DNA from 2 places in the Microbacterium sp. PAMC22086 genome. Region 2 is predicted to be linked to the other one. Evidence: predicted binding sites of a transcription regulator. Region 2 holds the regulator's gene; the other holds the start of a gene.
The links. Region 2 encodes LexA, which represses DNA repair genes until DNA is damaged. Its sites were predicted from a motif close to TCGAACANNTGTTCGA; they were not measured.
Positions count from the first base shown of each region.

Region 1: recA (recombinase RecA) is a predicted target of LexA. The motif match lies at 1,374-1,389, and genes of this name have one in related genera.

Region 1 covers NZ_CP080380.1:2,118,141-2,121,548, forward strand. The annotation lists gene pgsA (CDP-diacylglycerol--glycerol-3-phosphate 3-phosphatidyltransferase) at 1-142, shown strand, start outside; gene KY497_RS10555 (CinA family protein) at 139-624, shown strand; gene KY497_RS10560 (helix-turn-helix domain-containing protein) at 766-1,074, shown strand; gene KY497_RS10565 (DUF3046 domain-containing protein) at 1,093-1,317, shown strand; gene recA (recombinase RecA) at 1,587-2,633, shown strand; gene KY497_RS16730 (regulatory protein RecX) at 3,029-3,408, shown strand, end outside.
Region 2 covers NZ_CP080380.1:2,977,574-2,980,981, forward strand. The annotation lists gene KY497_RS14780 (histidinol-phosphate transaminase) at 1-1,033, opposite strand, end outside; gene KY497_RS14785 (LysM peptidoglycan-binding domain-containing protein) at 1,100-1,468, opposite strand; gene lexA (transcriptional repressor LexA) at 1,758-2,444, shown strand; gene KY497_RS14795 (prolyl oligopeptidase family serine peptidase) at 2,567-3,408, shown strand, end outside.

The DNA.
Region 1 (3,408 bases), 860 kb from region 2:
GCTTCCGTTGCACTACCTCATCGGTCTCGACGCCTGGACGCTGATCACCTTCATCCTCATGCTCATCGTCCTGGTGCTCACGGTGGTGAGCGGCATCGACTACATCGTGGCGCAGGTGCGGGGTTCGCGCCGGAAGCCATGAGCGAAGAGAGCGCCGCGGTCCTCGCAGCGCTGGGTCGGCGCGGGTGGACGCTCGGGATCGCCGAATCGCTGACAGGTGGCGCTCTGTGCGCGGATGTCGTCGCCATCCCCGGCGCATCCGCGGTGCTTCTCGGGGGCGTCGTGGCCTACGCGACGCCGGTGAAGGCGACCGTGCTGGGAGTGGACGCGGCTCTTCTGGCCGCACACGGACCGGTGCACCCGCAGGTCGCTCTGCAGATGGCCGACGGCGTCAGAGACGTGGTCGGTGTCGGGGGCGCGCCAGCCGATGTAGGCGTGTCGACGACGGGGATCGCCGGCCCGGACTCCCCGGACGGCCAGCCGGTCGGCACTGTGCACATCGGAGTCGTGACCCCTGTGGCGTCGCGGACCACGGCCTTCCACTTCAGCGGGGACCGCGACGCGATCCGGGCGCAGGCCGTGGCGGCAGCACTCCGAGAGGTGCTTGCGGTGGTGGCGGAATAGTGACGCCCTCGGCCTGGTTATCTCTCTTGTGCTCACACTAAAACCACAGAGTGCAGGGGTAGATTCTGTGCAGGCCAGGGGTACTAGACTGGCTGTCTCATCGGGGGAAACCTCGAACGATCACATGGGGAGGAGGTTCCGATGATTCTTGTTCGACAGGAAATCGGCGATGTGCTGAGGGACTTCCGCCTGCAGAAGGGGCGCACGCTCCGGCAGGTCGCAAGCAAGGCATCGGTTGCCCTCGGCTACCTCAGTGAGGTCGAGCGCGGGCAGAAGGAGGCGTCGAGCGAGATCCTCGCATCCGTCGCCGATGCGCTCGACGTTCCCATCTCGACGATCATGCGCGAGGTCGGAGATCGCATCTCCGTGCTCGAGGGCATCCAGGTGTTCCCGGATGTCGTTCCGGACGACCTCGTGGCCTCGATCGAACCCCAGCTCTCGCTGCACTGAACCACGGTCAGACCAACGATGCGTCGTAGCGAGTTCCTCCGCGCCGTCGAGACAGAGTTCCAGGCGCGTGCCTCCTCTCTGGTGAACGACCTCGGTCTCAGCGCCGTCGGCGGCCGTACGGCTGTGGAAGCGCTGGCCGACGGCACTCCACCGCGCGAGATCTGGTTGGCGCTGTGCGCCGAGATGGATGTGCCGGAGAACAGGCGGCATGGCGTCGGCAGGCAAGAGCCGCGCGGGCGCTGATCCGTCCCTCGATGTCCGATGCCTACGGGACACGCGATGAGATCCACGGCGTGTCGTCGAAGATCTGTTCGAAGCGGACGTAGTCTTCTGCACAAGTGGTTCAGGGAATCTGTTCTCCACGGTATGTGAGCTCGCGGCGTCGATGTCGGTGGCCTCTCCTACGGTGGAAAGCGAGCCGAAGAGCCATTACGCCTTGTCGGAGAGTTTCTCCCAACCGGGAGAGCCGCGACAGCCTACAGGCGGCATCACGCGCGCAGAAGGAGCACATCATGCCATCACCCGCCGACCGCGAGAAGTCCCTCGAGACCGCCCTCGCCCAGATCGACCGCCAGTTCGGAAAGGGCTCGGTCATGCGGCTGGGCAGCGATGAGCGTGCCCCCGTGGCTGTCATCCCCACCGGCTCCATCGCCCTCGACGTCGCCCTCGGCGTCGGAGGTCTCCCGCGTGGTCGAATCGTCGAGATCTACGGACCGGAGTCCTCGGGTAAGACGACTCTCACCCTGCACGCGATCGCGAACGCTCAGCGCGCCGGCGGCATCGCCGCCTTCATCGACGCCGAGCACGCGCTCGACCCGGATTACGCCGCGAAGCTCGGTGTCGACATCGACGCACTTCTGGTCTCCCAGCCCGACACCGGTGAGCAGGCGCTCGAGATCGCCGACATGCTCGTGCGCTCGGGGGCCATCGACCTCATCGTCATCGACTCCGTGGCCGCGCTCGTCCCTCGCGCCGAGATCGAGGGTGAGATGGGCGACTCGCACGTGGGTCTGCAGGCGCGACTCATGTCACAGGCGCTGCGTAAGCTCACGGGTGGTCTGAACCAGACCAACACCACGATGATCTTCATCAACCAGCTTCGCGAGAAGATCGGTGTGTTCTTCGGCTCGCCCGAGACCACCGCCGGTGGTAAGGCGCTGAAGTTCTACGCCTCGGTCCGCATGGACATCCGTCGTATCGAGACGTTGAAGGATGGCACCGACGCCGTCGGAAACCGCACCAGGGTGAAGGTGGTGAAGAACAAGATGGCACCGCCCTTCAAGCAGGCCGAGTTCGACATCCTCTACGGCGTCGGCATCTCCCGCGAAGGCAGCCTGATCGACTTCGGTGTCGAGCACGCCATCGTGAAGAAGTCGGGCTCGTGGTACACCTACGACGGAGATCAGCTGGGCCAGGGCAAGGAGAACGCGCGAACGTTCCTGCTCAACAACCCCGACATCGCGCTGGCCATCGAGACGCAGATCAAGCAGAAGCTCGGCATCGGCGGCGCGGCTGTGCCGGCGGCTGCAGACGAGCTCGCCGAGCGTCGTCCGGCCTGATGAACGACACTCGTGGGGGCGATCCGGATCGGGTCGCCCCCATCATCCCTCTCTTCGGCGGTGCATCGAAGAAGCCTGCCTCGACGCGACCGGCTCAGAACCCGGAGCGTGGCCAGGAGGCGGAAGAACCTTCGTCACGTACCGGCGATGCGGCCGTATGGCGTACGACCTGGGACGCGCCGCCCGCGGGGGTTTCCCGTATCGACGAGAGCGACGCAGGCACACCCAGCGATCGGCACCCCGCACGAGGAGTCAGGGGCAGCTCTGCCACAGCGTCTCGCTCGGCAGGTTCCGCTCCTCGTCTCCGTGCGCTCGGCGACGAGCCGAGAGACGGCATCGACAGCGGAGAGACGGCGTCGCTCGACGAGATCCGAGTCTCTGCAGAAGAGTCGCTCGTGCGCAAGCTGCGGGCTCGGTCGTTGTCCATCTCCGAGTCGCGGCAGGTGCTGAGGGGTGTGGGGCTCGACAGCGGCATGATCGACGATGTGATCGACGACTTCTGTCGTCGTGGCTATCTCGATGATTCCGCTCTCGCGGGGGTCCTCGTGACGTCGGGTGTGGAACGGAAGGGCCAGGGAAGAGTGGCCCTGTCGCGCGCGCTCGCCCAGCGGGGCATTCCGCGCGACGTGATCGACGCTGCTCTCGACGAGCTGCCTGACGATGATGACGAACGCGCGCTCGAGTTCGCACGAGGCAAGGCGCGATCGATGGGGCGGCTCGACCATGACACGGCTCTCCGGCGATTGGTGGGCCAGCTCTCCCGTCGCGGCTACAA
Region 2 (3,408 bases):
CCTCGGTTCCGGCACTCACCCTCAGGTGGCCGGGGATGCCGACGTCGCGCACGAGCACGCCGCGGTCGTAGAGCTGCTGCCACGTCGCCTTCGGGTCGGCGACTCCGCCGAACAGCACGAAGTTCGACCACGTCTCGTGCGGCTGATAGCCGAGCGCCTCGAGGGTGGCCGTGATCCTGTCGCGCTGTTCGACGATCTCCTCGACCATCCCGAGCATGACGTCGGCGTTGCGCAGTGCCGCGATGGCCGCTGCCTGGGTGAGGGCGCTCAGGTGATAGGGCAGACGCACCAGCCGCAGCGCGTCGATGAAGGCCGGATCCGCCGCGAGATAGCCGACGCGAGCGCCCGCGAACGCGAACGCCTTGCTCATCGTGCGCGAGACGGCCAGTCGCGGACGCCCTTCGAGCAGCGTCAATGCGGACACCGCGTCGCGGGGAGCGAACTCCTGGTAGGCCTCGTCGACGATAACGATGCCCCGAGCCGCGTCGTAGACGGCTTCGACGACGTCGAGCCCCAGCGGCGTGCCGGTGGGGTTGTTGGGCGAGCAGAGAATCACCACGTCCGGGTCGGCGGCCCGCACCTGCTCGGAGGCCTCCTCCGGCGTGATCGTGTAGTCGGGCTGCCTGGTGCCGGCGATCCACCGCGCCCCGGTCCCCTGGGCGATCAACGGGTACATCGAGTACGTGGGTGCGAAGCCGAACGCCGTGCGCCCCGGCCCGCCGAACGCCTGGAGGATGTGCTGGAGCACTTCGTTGGACCCGTTGCCCGCCCAGATCTGCTCGGGGGTGAGCCCGTGCCCCAGATACTCGGCGAACGACTCACGAAGGGTGCTGAACTCCCGGTCGGGGTAGCGGTTGACGTCGCGGATCGCCACGGCGATGTCGTCGAGGATGTCGCTGGCCACTTCACCCGGGATCGGATGTGTGTTCTCGTTCACGTTGAGCGCGATCGGAAGGGGCGCCTGCGGAGCGCCGTACGGCGTGAGTCCGCGAAGATCATCACGTAGCGGGAGATCGTTGAGGGAGAGGGTCACCCTTCCCATGTTAAGCGGCGCCCCGAGTCGATGACGCAAAGTTGCTGCAGCGACGCTGCGGCAGGATCAGTTCACGTACTGGGCCGGGATGGCCAGTGTCTGACCGATCTGGAGCTCGCCACCACGCAGCAGGTTCATCCGGCTGATCTCACCGATCACGTCGCGCGGGTCGGCGTCGGGGGCGACGCCGGTGGCGATCGACCAGAGCGTGTCGCCGGGCATGACCGTGACGGTCTCGACGCTGACGGCCGCGGTGTCTGCACCCGAGGCGATCGCACTGCCACCGCTGAGTGCGGCGAACGCGATGCCGACCGCGAGCGGCACGGAGGCGAAGGCCAGCAGCACGGCGCGGCCACGCGTCGTCAGTCGGAGTCGCGTCGAAGGACGGGTCGACGCCGGAATGACTGCTGCGGTGCTGAAGCTGATGCTGCTCATGTGGTGCTCCTTAGCCTGTCCCGGAGCCGTGAGGCGACCGGGGAAGTTGGCGTAGCGTTCGCATTCCCGCCTCGGCCGGGAGCCGTGAATGCGAAGCTACGTACCGAAGATATCTTCGAGTTCGAACATCTGTCAAGTATTCTTCGAAACCCCGCCGACGATTAGGCCGACACGCTCGAACAGATCTTCCAGATCGGCCCGATTCTCGGATACGGTTTCGATAAGGACACCCCACCACGGGCCTCCGACATTCGAAGAGGGACGTCGGATCACGCACTGAAGGAGCACCATGAGCGAGAACTCTGCCCCCGAGTCGGAGGCACCGCGCACGCGCCGCCGGAAGAGCCTCAGCCCGAAGCAGATGGCGATCCTCGAGGTCATCCAGAACTCGATCGCGCACCACGGCTACCCCCCGAGCATGCGCGAGATCGGCGACGCCGTCGGCCTCAAGTCCCTCTCCAGCGTCACCCACCAGCTCGGACAGCTCGAGCTCAGCGGCTATCTGCGCCGCGACCCCGGGAAGACGAGAGCCATGGAAGTGCTCATCGATCTGCCTGGCACCAGCACCGAGAGCCCCGCCGACGTGGCGACCCCGGTCGGAGACGCCGCGCTCGTCCCCCTCGTCGGGCGCATCGCAGCCGGCGTGCCGATCACCGCCGACCAGCAGGTCGAGGAGATCTTCCCCCTCCCCCGCCAGCTGGTGGGCAAGGGCGACCTCTTCATGCTCAAGGTCTCCGGCGAGTCGATGATCGATGCCGCCATCTGCGACGGCGACTGGGTCGTCGTCCGCTCCCAGAACAGCGCCGAGAACGGCGAGATCGTGGCAGCGATGCTCGACGGCGAGGCCACCGTCAAGGTGCTGCGTCGCCGCGACGGCCACACCTGGCTGCTCCCCCGCAACTCTGCGTTCGAGCCCATCCTCGGCGATGAGTCCGTGATCCTCGGGAAGATCGTCGCGGTACTGCGCGCGGTCTGAGACAAGACGGCACGACGAAGCCCCTCCCGGGTACCGGGAGGGGCTTCGTGGCGTCGGGCAACGGATCAAGACCGCGATGCTCCCGTCCTGACGCACGGGCGTCCGACGCCTAGGCTCGAAGCATGTCGTCGTCCCCCTACGGTTCCTGGCCCTCGCCCTTCTCCGCGGCCTCCGTCGCGGCTTCCTCTCCGCGCATCGACGGAGCCCGCTTCGTCGGTGCGGAGATCTGGTGGGGTGAGTCGGTACCCGCCGAGAAGGGACGCGTGACGGTGCGGAGTTCTTCCGGCTCCGAGATCCTCCCCGCCCCCTGGAGCGCGCGCTCTCGCGTGCACGAGTACGGCGGAGGCGCCTGGACGGCCGATGAGCACGGCACGCTATTCTTCGTCGACGCAGGAGACCAGCGGGTGCGCCGCCTGAGCGTCGGAGCCGAACCCGTCGCCCTCACCGCCCCGGGCCCCTCGCACGGCGGTCTGCGCGTGCAGAACGGCCGCCTGCTGGCCGTGCGCGAAGACCTCTCGACCACGCCGCACATCCGCTCGGTCGTCGAGATCCCGCTCGATGGATCCGCCGCCGAAGACCCGTCCGCGATCAGGGTGATCGTGCAGGGAGACGGCTTCTTCGCCCACCCCGCCCTCTCTCCCGACGGCACCCGCGCAGCATGGGTCGGCTGGGAGCGAGGACGGATGCCGTGGGAGGACGCGCACGTTCAGGTCGCAGAGGTCCCCGGCGGGACGCCGCACACGATCCCCTCGCGGGCGGCGCTGCAGCCCGAGTGGCTCAGCGACGCGGAACTAGTCTTCGCCGACGATCCCGACGGTCGCTGGGCTCTGCAGCGTGTCACGCTCGACGGGGTGGCTCCCACCGGGCCGGCGCGGCCGTTCGCCCCTGCTGGCGCTCCTGTCGATGCGGATACCGGCTACGGGCTGTGGGTGCTCGGCAACCGCTGGTACCAGCCGCTCGACGA